3 regions of the Pseudoalteromonas sp. SaAl2 genome follow, and region 3 is predicted to be linked to each of the others. Evidence: predicted binding sites of a transcription regulator. Region 3 holds the regulator's gene; each other region holds the start of a gene.
What was found. The regulator sigma-54, encoded in region 3, starts transcription at its own class of promoters, with help from an activator protein. The targets are predictions, from matches to a motif close to GTTGGCACGNNNNTNGNNT.

Region 1: the regulator sigma-54 is predicted to act here: its motif matches at 1,950-1,968, upstream of glnA (glutamate--ammonia ligase).
Region 2: the regulator sigma-54 is predicted to act here: its motif matches at 1,877-1,895, upstream of ACU8V8_RS16670 (EF-hand domain-containing protein).

Annotation. Positions count from the first base shown of each region.
Region 1 covers NZ_CM129605.1:3,212,085-3,216,358, forward strand. The annotation lists partial or broken gene typA (translational GTPase TypA) at 1-1,519, opposite strand, end outside; gene glnA (glutamate--ammonia ligase) at 2,025-3,431, shown strand; gene ACU8V8_RS15165 (DUF4124 domain-containing protein) at 3,567-4,079, shown strand; gene glnL (nitrogen regulation protein NR(II)) at 4,167-4,274, shown strand, end outside.
Region 2 covers NZ_CM129605.1:3,543,383-3,547,656, forward strand. The annotation lists partial or broken gene ACU8V8_RS16655 (DUF998 domain-containing protein) at 1-549, shown strand, start outside; gene ACU8V8_RS16660 (GNAT family N-acetyltransferase) at 590-1,009, shown strand; gene ACU8V8_RS16665 (OsmC family protein) at 1,023-1,487, shown strand; gene ACU8V8_RS16670 (EF-hand domain-containing protein) at 1,972-2,184, shown strand; gene ACU8V8_RS16675 (calmodulin) at 2,266-2,478, shown strand; gene ACU8V8_RS16680 (EF-hand domain-containing protein) at 2,547-2,762, shown strand; partial or broken gene trkA (Trk system potassium transporter TrkA) at 2,854-4,231, opposite strand; gene rsmB (16S rRNA (cytosine(967)-C(5))-methyltransferase RsmB) at 4,240-4,274, opposite strand, start outside.
Region 3 covers NZ_CM129605.1:3,030,037-3,034,310, forward strand. The annotation lists gene lptA (lipopolysaccharide transport periplasmic protein LptA) at 1-317, shown strand, start outside; gene lptB (LPS export ABC transporter ATP-binding protein) at 314-1,039, shown strand; gene ACU8V8_RS14325 (RNA polymerase factor sigma-54) at 1,108-2,604, shown strand; gene hpf (ribosome hibernation promoting factor) at 2,635-2,922, shown strand; partial or broken gene ptsN (PTS IIA-like nitrogen regulatory protein PtsN) at 2,927-3,380, shown strand; gene rapZ (RNase adapter RapZ) at 3,401-4,243, shown strand; gene ACU8V8_RS14345 (HPr family phosphocarrier protein) at 4,264-4,274, shown strand, end outside.

The sequences.
Region 1 (4,274 bases), 180 kb from region 3:
TCTTGTAAGTTAAATAATGCGTTAGTAAGTGCTTTACCTGTTGCGTTTGCAATCATTACACCGTTCTTACGAACACCTAGTTCGCCACCTTTGTGCGGACCGTAGTGATCGAACGTATGGTAAAGTAAACCAGAACCTGATGTTAACGTCATGAACTCAGTTTGGAAACCGATTAAACCACGGCTTGGGATCATAAAGTCCATACGCATACGGCCTTTACCATCTGGCGCCATATCAGTTAGCTCACCCTTACGAAGACCAATTTGTTCCATGATAGAACCCTGGTGCTCTTCTTGACAGTCAATTGTTAGTGTTTCATATGGTTCTTCTAACACGCCATCAACAGTACGTAAGATTACTTCTGGACGAGATACTGCTAGCTCGTAACCTTCACGACGCATGTTCTCGATTAAGATACCTAGGTGTAATTCACCACGACCAGAAACACGGAAGCTATCTGGGTTATCAGTATCTGCAACGCGAAGTGCTACGTTGTGTACTAGTTCTTTGTCTAAACGCTCACGGATATTACGTGATGTTACAAACTTACCTTCTTTACCACAGAAAGGAGAGTTATTTACAGAGAACGTCATCGTTACTGTAGGTTCATCAACGCTTAGCGGTGGTAACGCTTCAACGTTGTTAGGACAACAAAGCGTATCTGAAATCTTAAGCTCGCCAAGACCAGTTACCGTTACGATGTTACCAGCGAAAGCTTTATCAGTTTCGATACGCTCAAGACCTAGGTAACTTTGTACTGAACCAATTTTACCGTTACGAGTGGTGCCGTCAGCACTAATAACCGTAACTTGTTGGTTAGGCGCAACAGAACCTCGTTTGATACGACCAATACCAATTACACCTTTATAAGAGTTGTAATCAAGCTGTGAAATCTGCATTTGGAAGTCACCTTCAGGATCTGCATCCGGCGGTGATACTTCGTCAACGATCATCTTGAACATAGGTTCCATGTTGTCTGATGGTTCGTCTAAATCTAATGTTGCCCAACCGTTGATAGCTGATGCGTAGATTACTTTAAAGTCTAACTGTTCGTCAGTAGCGCCAAGGTTGTCGAATAAATCAAAAATTTGATCCATAACCCAATCTGGACGAGCGCCTGGCTTATCAATTTTATTGATAACAACGATTGGCTTTAAGCCTTGCGCGAATGCTTTTGCGTTACGAAACGCGTTTGCGGCATTGGACCTTCTTGAGCATCAACAAGTAGTAATACTGAGTCAGCCATCGAAAGTACGCGTTCAACTTCACCACCGAAATCGGCGTGTCCCGGGGTATCTACGATATTGATATGGTAGTCTTTCCAAGAAATAGCTGTGTTTTTAGCTAAAATGGTAATACCACGTTCTTTCTCAATGTCGTTTGAGTCCATCACGCGCTCTTCGTTACCGCCGCGTGTTTCTAATGTACCTGATTGCTCAAGTAGTTTGTCAACCAAAGTTGTTTTACCATGGTCAACGTGCGCGATAATCGCTATATTTCTTAACTGTTCGATGCTCATATATTTACTCAGAGAAGTTTATTCTCATTGATCCTGCAAGATCTACGCACTCATCTGCGTTTTCACCAGATGTCCCAGCATAGGATTTAAAAGGGCGCATATTATCCCTCATTAATGACATGGATGAAAGTTTATCCAATATAAATTTGAAAACTTTCTCAATACTTTTACTAAGTATCTGTTTTATATATGACAATTAAATGAATTAAATTTCATTTATTTTCTTAAAATCAATTTTTGAGCTATTTTGAGGATATTTTTGGCACTATTTTGCAATTGGGTTATGCTGATTTGAGCGTTTAAAATATCAGCTAAATGAAACCTGTAAAGATTGCACCAATATGAAAATACTTCGCACCAAAATGGTGCTTTAATGTATACTTATTTACTTTGCTTATATTTTTTAACAGTGCAAACAGCTAGTTACAAACATGGCACAGAATCAGCTTGCTAGAGAACAAAAGCAATTATGCAGCAATAATAAAACCCAACAGTTGGAGGACACATGTCACAATCGGTTTTAGATTTTATTAAAGAAAATGACGTCAAGTTCATTGATTTACGCTTTACTGATACAAAAGGTAAAGAACAACATGTTTCTATTCCTCATCACCAAGTTGATGAAGACTTTTTTGAAGACGGTAAGATGTTCGACGGTTCTTCAATCGCGGGCTGGAAAGGCATTAACGAATCGGACATGGTATTAATGCCAGTTCCTGAATCAGTAAAACTTGACCCTTTCACAGAAGAAACAACACTAATCGTACGTTGTGACGTGGTAGAGCCTTCTACATTGCAAGGTTATGAACGTGATCCTCGCTCTGTTGCGAAACGCGCTGAAGAATATATGCGTTCAACAGGTATCGCTGATACTGTATTATTTGGTCCAGAGCCAGAGTTCTTCCTATTTGATGATGTTAAATACAAATCAGATATGTCTGGCTCTATGTATAAAATTGATGCAGAAGAAGCGTCATGGAACTCAGATAAAGAATACGAAGGCGGTAATACAGGTCACCGTCCAGGTGTTAAAGGTGGTTATTTCCCATGTTCACCAGTTGATTCTTCACAAGATTGGCGTTCAGCAACGTGTTTAGTTCTTGAAGAACTAGGTCAAGTTGTTGAAGCACATCATCACGAAGTTGCAACCGCAGGTCAAAACGAAATCGCTACTCGCTTCAATACCATGGTATTAAAAGCAGATGAAATCCAAGAAATGAAATATGTTATTCACAACATGGCTCACTTATATGGAAAAACAGCGACGTTTATGCCTAAGCCAATCGTTGGTGATAACGGTTCTGGTATGCACTGTCACCAGTCTTTAGCTAAAGACGGTGTTAACTTATTCGCAGGCGACAAGTACGGCGGTCTTTCTGAAGATGCACTTTATTACATTGGTGGTATCATCAAGCATGCTAAAGCAATCAATGCATTTGCTAATGCGTCAACTAACTCGTACAAACGTTTAGTACCAGGCTTTGAAGCACCAGTAATGCTTGCATACTCAGCACGTAACCGTTCTGCTTCAATCCGTATTCCAGTAGTACCATCTGAAAAAGGTCGTCGTATCGAAGTTCGCTTCCCAGATCCAACTGCGAACCCTTACCTTGCATTTGCTTCGATGCTTATGGCTGGCCTTGACGGTATCAAAAACAAGATCCACCCTGGCGATGCAATGGATAAAGATTTATACGATTTACCAGCAGAAGAAGCCGCTGAAATTCCAACAGTTGCAGCATCACTAGACGAAGCACTAGCAGCACTTGATGCTGATCGTGAGTTCTTAACTCAAGGTGGTGTATTCACTGACGACCTAATCGATGCTTATATCTCGCTTAAGTCTCAAGAAGTTGAAAAGCTTAACATGACAACTCACCCTGTTGAGTTTGAAATGTACTACAGCGTTTAATACGCTGTAGCTAAAATTGTCTAGTTATAGATAATATATGTGTGTTCTCAAGGCCCGTTTTACGGGCTTTTTTTATGGCAAAATGTTTAATTCTCCACTAAAGTTTAATTAGCGTAAAAAATGCAGGGTTAAAGGGTGAAAACAAAGATTTTGGTATTGCTGACGACAATTTTATTCAGCTTTTATGGTTATTCAGGTGATAAAAAGATTTATACTTGGAAGGATAAAAATGGCGCAGTTGTTTTTTCTGATACTCCTAAAGTGGGTGCGCAGGAAGTTAAATTAACAAGCCAAATACTTTCTATGCCTACCACTGATACCAGTATTCTAAATGAAGCAAAACCTGCCACCAGTATAAGCTTTAAAATTGTCATCGCATCTCCAGCCCATGAAGAAACCGTTAGAGAAAATACCGGCTCAGTTTATGTGACCAGCCGAGTTTCACCGCGATTTGAGAATGGCTTTAAAATTCAATTATACGTTGATGGGGTAGCTTACGCAGAACCCAGTAACTCTAGCACGTTTGCACTACGCAATGTTGACCGCGGCGAGCATTCCTTACAAGTTAAATTATTTAACCAAAGAGGCAAACTATTGTCGGTTAGCCCAACAAGTGTATTCTTTATGCATCGGCAGTCATCATTATAGCCTACGCTATTTTTTATAATGGCGCTCTGATTATAAATATATGTGCTAAGCTGCTATCTATCATCAACGCACTAAAATGGTGCAACAATGTCCAATAATAAAAAATTCAGTCCTGAACTACTAACCAGCATATGGAAAAACCTAACAACTGCTGTCATTTTACTCGATAAAAATTTTACTCTCGTTTACGTCAAT
Region 2 (4,274 bases), 510 kb from region 3:
CGCAAGTATTTGGATTGTAATTGGTGTTTTTACAGTCGCTAAACTTATAGCCATAATAAACAATTTTGCAGCGAGCTTGGCGCAGCAGGAAGTGCGACAGAAAAATTATCTCCCCTTATAAACAACTACCCTTTAGGCATACTTTTTTGCGCTTTTGGTTGGTATGTAATTAATCTTGAAAATGCACCTATATTAGTTGTTTTAGTGGGCTGGCTTTCTATTGTCCATGGTATAGGAACTTGGGTCGCTGGGTATTTCCCAATGGATGCAAACCCTTATACAGAATCACCTACTGTAACTTGCCAAGTCCATTCTTGGGCAGGATTAGTTATGCTATTGTCATTATTGATCGCGCCAATTTTAATCGCGATAAGTGATTACTTATCCATTAGCTTTAGAGTGTTTTCAGCCTGCTTTGTTTGCGTCACCTGTTATTTTTGCTTCAAGCTAACTAAAGCATTTAAACAGCGCACAAATGCAGGGGCTTATCAAAGATTAGCATATGGTGTGCAGTTGATTTGGTTAAGCGCTTTTTCTTTAATTATTTAAGCTTACTGGTTTTAGTGTATTAGAGCAGGAGTCATATTTAATGCTAGACGATAAATTGAAAGTGGAATTTAACGCCCCGACCCTTGAAGAATATATTTTTTTGAGGGAAAAGGTAGGATGGGGTGAGGTAGATAAACAGATGGCAAGTGTTAGTTTATATAACTCACTATTTCATGTCGTGATCCGCCAAGAACAGAGACTGATTGGAATGGGTCGTGTAATTGGTGATGGAGGCTTATTTTTTTATGTTCAAGATGTGGCTGTCGAACCAGACTTTCAAAGGCAAGGTATTGGTGCATTGATTATGAATAATATAGAAATGTATTTGACGGGCGCAGCAAAAAAAGGTGCAACAGTAGGATTGTTTTCAGTTAAAGGGAGGGAGAGTTTTTATAATCGTTATAGCTACCGTGACAGACCTAATGCAGTATTAGGCTGCGGGATGTGTAAATTTATATAAGGTGGGAGTTTTAATGTCTGAGTATAGTGCGAAAGTGACTTGGTCACGCAACCCTAGCGAATCGTTTGTAGATAATAAATACAGCCGAGCTCACCAGTGGCAGTTTGATGGTGGAGCGGCCATTGAAGCCTCGTCATCGCCACATATCGTGCCATTACCTTACTCAGTTGCTGAAAATGTTGACCCAGAAGAGGCTTTTATAGCCTCACTTTCGAGTTGCCATATGTTGTTCTTTTTATCAATAGCTGCAAAAAAGCGGTTTGTGGTTCAGAGTTATACCGATAATGCTGTTGGCGTAATGGAAAAAGGGGCTGATAACCGTATGGCCATGACTGAGGTTGTGTTAAAACCGTGCGTTAAGTTCTCTGGCGAGCAAGCAACTATCGAGCAGCTTGAAGAATTGCATCATCAAGCACATGAACTATGCTTTATTGCTAATTCAGTAAAGACCAAAGTAACTACTGAGGTTGTTTTATAAAATAAAGCGCAGTGATTTAAATCACTGCTTTCGCTTATTTGCAACAAACCTTACGATTTACACAAATACGACGAATTAATTTATAGATTTTATAAAAATAAATTAAATAGTTAAATTTAATCAACATGTTAAGAAGTTAAATTAATTTAATAAGCTTCTTCAAAAAATGCTGTTCAGCAAGCGTTTACCTCTATTTTAGTTAATAAAACCCTTTTAATTATCCCTTCTTCAATATTGTGTCTTTTTTATTAAATCTAACTGTTTGAAAATAAAGGTTTTTATTTTCGTTAGGGAAGAGGTGTTGCTAAACAGCAACATATATTTCAGCAAATAGTTGTTATTATTGCTGATATTCCTTTCAACTGTATGTTTTAAAAGGGTTTATCAATCTTGGCATTGAAGTTGTAATACTTAACTCGAACGAAACGAAAACGTGGTTAAGCTTTTAATCGCATCGTACATAAACTTTGAAGGAAGATTGATTATGAACACATTAAATAAAACCTTAGCACTTATCGCACTAGCTTCTTCATCAGCGGCATTTGCTGCTACAGACTTCGATACGCTTGACGTAGATGGCAATGGTGTTATCAGCCAAAGCGAAGCATCAGTTGATGCTGCATTAATGAGTAAGTTTACAGAGCTGGATACAGACGGCAACGGTGAACTTTCGAAAGAAGAGTTTTCAAAGGCTTAATAGAGCCACAGGGATCTTAGAAAAGGATTTCCACTCTTACTAATTTATGCATTAACAGATAGAAACTGAAGGAATTTTATTATGAACACATTAAATAAAACATTAGCACTTATCGCACTTGCATCTTCATCAGCCGCTTTTGCTGGCACAGACTTTGATACTTTAGATGTTGATGGCAATGGTGTAATTAGTCAAAGCGAAGCGTCGGTGGATGCAAAGTTGATGAGTCAATTTTCAGAGCTTGATACTGATGGCAATGGTGAGCTTTCAAAACAAGAGTTTTCAGAAGCTTAATGTGAATTTTATCACATAATGGATCTCTGAAAAGGATTTCTTACCCTTTATTTATTAGGATACAAATTATGAAACATATTAATACAACACTCGCTATTCTTGCCCTTGCAACTTCATCTGCTGCTTTTGCTGCTGTGAGCTTTGACACATTCGATACAGATGGCGATGGCGTAATTAGCCAAAAAGAAGCCTCTGTGAATGCGCAACTTGTTGAAATTTTTTCGGCGTTAGATACTGACCAAAATGGCGAACTTTCAAAAGAAGAGTTCTCTAAAGTACAGTAGTACTGTTTGGTAATAGAAAATACGGTAATTTCACTTCATATACGTTAAAGCAGCTTTACCTTATAAAATAGGCAAAGCTGCTTTTTTATGTTTACAAGAAAATGGCGCTAACTTGGAATAGTTTTTCAACGACAGTGATATGTTTCTTGTCGATTAAGAACATAATAACGTGGTCGCCAGAATGGATGATGGTATCGTCGTGGGCAATGAGTACATCGTCGTTTCGTACAATAGCGCCAATGGTGGTGCCTGCAGGGAGTTTTATGTCTGAAATAGCGCGACCAACAACTTTTGACGTGTGTTTCGTCGCCATGGGCTACCGCTTCAATTGCTTCTGCAGCACCTTTACGCAGTGAATAAACATTAACAATGTCACCACGGCGTACATGAGTAAGCAATGCTGAGATTGTGGCTTGCTGCGGTGATATTGCTATGTCTATTTCGCCACCTTGTACTAAATCAACGTATGCGCCGCGCTGTATTAGCACCATGGTTTTTTGTGCCCCCATGCGTTTTGCTAACATGGCTGACATTATGTTTGCTTCATCATCATTTGTTACTGCGATAAATACATCAACCTGTTCAATGTGCTCTTCAGAGAGGAGCTCTTGATCTGAAGCGTCACCACAAAAAACAACGGTGTTGTCGAGTAATTCTGATAATTGTTCGGCGCGTTCTTTACTGCGTTCAAGCAGTTTTACACTGTGGTTTTTTTCCAACGAGCGGGCGAGTCCTGCACCAATGTTACCACCACCGGCGATCATAATTTTTTTGTATGAGCGCTCAAGCTTTTGCAGTTCGTTCATTACTGCGCGAATGTGTTTGGTTGCTGCAAGGAAAAATACTTCATCGTCAGCTTCAATCACGGTGGTACCTAATGGCTTGATGGCTTTACCTTGGCGATAAATAGCCGCTACGCGTGTCTCAACATTAGGAATATGCTCTTTGAGAGCTGAAAGTGCATAGCCGACCAGCAAGCCACCGTAGTACGCTTTTACAGCCACTAATGACAGCATGCCATCGCCAAACTGTAATACCTGTAATGCGCCGGGGTAATCGATTAAACGGCGAATATACTTAGTCACCAATTGCTCAGGTGCAATATAGTGGTCAACAGGTAAATCGTCGTTTTGGAATAGCTTTTCACGGTACTTTAGGTATTGCTCAGAACGAATACGGGCTATTTTAGTCGGTGTATTAAAAATACTGTAAGCCACTTGGCAGGCTACCATGTTGACTTCGTCTGAGCTGGTTACCGCAATGATCATATCGGCGTCTTCGGCACCAGCCCTGCGTAATACATCTGGGTGTGCGCTGTGGCCAGTAACACCTTGTAGGTCGTACTTGTCTTGTAACTCACGTAAGCGATTGCCATCTATATCAACAACCGTTATTTCGTTTTGTTCACCGACTAAGTTTTCAGCGAGTGTGCCGCCTACTTGCCCGGCGCCGAGTATGATTATTTTCATTATTTATCTTATGACTGTTTTTTTACAAGCTTGGCATAATAAA
Region 3 (4,274 bases):
ATAAACGTGAAGACTTAGGCGATAATAAACAGTTACTCGTGGCCACAGGCAAACCTGCATACTTTGAAGAAAAACAAACCGATGGCACTCTAATGAGCGCCAGTGCTGATGAAGTTCGTTACGATGTAGCAAAGCGCCTGTTAACTTTAATAGGTAATGCGAAAGTAACCCAAGCAGGGCAAAAAATTAACGCTAAAAGCATCACCTACGATATGGAACAGCAGCTAATAAGTGCTGAAAGAGGCGAAGACTCAAATGACCGCGTGCATACAATTTTAGTACCTGTCGATAGCAAAAAATCAAAAGGCCAGCCATGAGTACATTAAAAGCCGAGTTTTTAGCAAAAAGCTACAAGGGCCGCCAAGTTGTAAAAAGTGTTGGCTTAGAAGTTAGCGCTGGGAGTATTGTTGGTCTGCTAGGTCCTAATGGCGCAGGCAAAACCACCACTTTTTATATGATTGTTGGCTTAGTGCCCAGCGATAAAGGTAAAATTAGTATTGATGATAACGATATTACATTATTACCCATGCACAGCCGTGCTCGCTTGGGTATTGGCTACTTACCACAAGAGTCATCTATTTTTCGTAAATTGACCGTTTACCAAAACCTGATGGCGATTTTAGAAACCCGTAAAGAGCTAAATAAAACAGCCCGTGAAGAAGCCTTAGATAGCCTACTTGATGAATTTAGCATTCAACACATTCGTGATAGTCAAGGCATGGCATTGTCAGGTGGTGAACGCCGCCGTGTTGAAATTGCGCGTGCTTTAGCCGCAAATCCTAAATTTATCCTATTAGATGAGCCTTTTGCTGGTGTTGATCCCATTTCAGTGTTAGATATAAAGAAGATTATCGAGCACCTTAAAAACCGTGGCATCGGTGTACTAATAACCGACCATAATGTAAGAGAAACCCTTGATGTTTGTGAAAAAGCCTACATAGTTTCTCATGGGGAGTTAATTGCATCAGGAACTCCTGAGCATGTACTTGCCAACCAAACAGTTCGCGATGTATATCTGGGTGAGCAATTTAGGCTATAAAGCAACACTCAGCTAACTATCTGCTAAACTAAATTATGACAACACAATAAAAGGATTGTTAGAGATAAATGAGGCAATCACTCCAGCTGCGCATGGGCCAGCAACTTACAATGACACCACAACTGCAACAAGCAATTCGCTTATTGCAGTTAAGTACATTGGATCTCCAGCAAGAAATTCAAGAAGCACTCGACAGCAATCCATTACTTGAGGTCGAAGAGCAAGAGTTTGGTGATGAAACGGCTGGCAAAAATGAACAAAAACAAGACACTGACGATGTCACAGTAAGTGCCTCAGCCGATGAAACACCCAGCGAATACGAACAAGAAAGCAGCGAAGCACTTAATAAAGACACAGTAAGTGATGACATGGCTATGGATGTGACCTGGGATGAGTACATGAGTGCTGCTCCTGCCAGCTCATCAGGCCCGATGCCTGAAGATGAATCTATTTATCAAGGTGCTTCAACCGAAACCTTGCATGAATATATTATGTGGCAGTTACAGCTCACCCCATTTAGTCCGACCGACGAGGCGATCGCTATTGCCATTGTCGAAGCTATCGACGAGTCAGGTATTTTAACTCTAAGTTGTGAAGACATTGCAGAGAGCCTAAATAAAGATAATAACGAAGAAGAAATTGAGCTTGATGAAGTGCAAGCCGTTTTAAAACGTATTCAACTGTTTGACCCAATTGGTATTGGTGCACGCAGCTTGCAAGAATGTTTATGTATTCAACTAAATCAATTTGACCCCGCAACTCCTTGGATTAGCGAGACAAAAATGATTTTAACTGAACACATCGATTTATTGGCCAGTCGTGACTATCGCACTTTGATGAAAAAGACTAAGCTTAAGGAAGATGAACTTAAAGAAGTGATGACACTCATCCACAGTCTAAACCCAAAGCCTGCGGATAGCATCGTACGTGAAGAGTCTGAATACGTTATTCCAGATGTCTCAGTAAAGAAAATTAAAGGCCGTTGGGTTGTTGAGTTAAACCCCGATAGCATGCCTAAAATTAGAGTAAACAGCCAATATGCAGCTATGTCTCGCTCGGTTAAATCGAGTAGCGACAGCCAATTTATTCGCTCCCACTTGCAAGAAGCAAAGTGGTTTATAAAAAGTTTAGAAAGCCGTAATGACACATTACTTAAAGTAACCAACTGTATCGTTCAACAGCAACAAGGGTTCTTTGAGCATGGCCCTGAAGCAATGCGCCCTATGGTATTAAACGATGTTGCTGAAATGGTAGAGATGCATGAATCAACCATCTCACGTGTTACCACGCAAAAGTACATGCACACCCCAAGAGGGATTTTTGAGTTAAAGTATTTTTTCTCAAGCCATGTGAGCACTGAAAACGGTGGTGAATGTTCATCTACAGCGATCCGCGCATTAATTAGAAAATTAATTAGCGCAGAAAACTCAGCGAAACCATTGAGTGATAGCAAAATTGCAGATATATTGGCAGAGCAAGGTATCAAAGTAGCTAGACGTACAATTGCAAAATATCGCGAGTCACTGGCTATTCCACCGTCGAATCAAAGAAAGAGTTTGATTTAAGGCGTAAAAAAACAAAGAAGGAAAATGCTTATGCAACTGAATTTAACTGGTCGTCACGTAGAAATTACCGATTCACTTAGAGACTATGTACACAATAAGTTTGCAAAGCTTGAAAGGCACTTTGATCATATAAACAACGTGCACGTCATTTTAGACGTAGAAAAGCTAAGCCAAAAAGCAGAAGCCACAATACACCTCAGTGGTGCTGATTTATTTGCTTCAACCGAACATCAAGACATGTACGCTGCGATTGACGCCCTAATAGATAAACTAGACCGTCAAGTTATCAAACACAAAGAGAAGCACGCTCGACACTAATATTATGAAACTAAGTTCACTTACTTGTAAGGACTGCAGTAAAGCTGCGGTCCTTTTTAATAGCAAAAAACGAATTTTAGAATTTATTAGCCAGTTGGCTCATGAACAACTCCCTCACCTTTCAGAACAAGAAATTCTTAACTCGTTACTTAATCGAGAAAAATTAGGTAGCACAGGTATTGGCCGTGGAATTGCTATTCCTCACGGTAGAATAACGGGTGTTGATACTCCATTAGCACTGATACTAGTGAGCGAAACGCCCATTAACTTTGATGCGATTGATAACCGTCCTGTAGATATATTTGTGGCACTCATCGTACCTGATGGTGACAGCCAACTTCATTTAAAGACCTTGGCCACAATTGCTGATAAACTTAACGATAAAGATTTTTTGTAAACAATTACGTAGCGCTAAATCTGACCACGACTTATACCAAGTTATTGTCGAGCTGTCTTAGGAAAGTGAAGGAGTCATTACATGGAGTTAATTATCATCAGTGGGCGTTCAGGTTCTGGTAAATCTGTTGCCCTTCGCGTATTAGAAGATCTAGGTTATTATTGTGTTGATAATATTCCTGTGAACTTGCTGCCTTCACTCGTACGAAGCGTTTCTGATAACTATGATAAAACAGCAGTTAGTATTGATGTGCGCAATCTGCCAAAAGAACAAGAAGAGTTTAATGACATTCTTGAGTATTTACCTGGCTTTGCAAACCCAACTTTATTTTATTTAGACAGTGACGACCAAACGCTGATCAAACGCTTTTCTGAAACTCGCCGTTTGCACCCTTTATCGTTAGATTCTCTGCCCCTTGATTTAGCCATCAAACAAGAAAAAGTATTGCTTGATGTATTGATCACTCGTGCTGATTTTATTCTTGATACAACAGAGTTGAGCGTTCACCAATTAGCAGAATCAATTCGTGAGAAGATTTTAGGTAAAAAAGATAAAAAGTTAATTATCACTTTTGAATCTTTTGGTTTTAAGCACGGTATCCCTAAAGAAGCTGATTACGTATTTGATGCCCGATTTTTACCAAACCCACACTGGGAGCCTGAGCTAAAGCCACTTACAGGCCTAGATCAACCAGTAAAAGACTATTTAGCTAGCCACAGCATAGTACAAAAGTTTACTTGGCAGATTCAGACCTTTGTACAAACTTGGCTGCCTCACTTAGAGCGTAATAACCGCAGCTATCTAACTATTGCTATTGGTTGTACCGGCGGGCAACACCGCTCTGTCTACTTGGCGCAAACTATAGGTGAAAGTTTTGCAATGAGTCATAGCAATGTAAAAATCCGTCATCGTGAACAAGAATAATATCTGCTATAGGCTTTGATATGCATTTAGA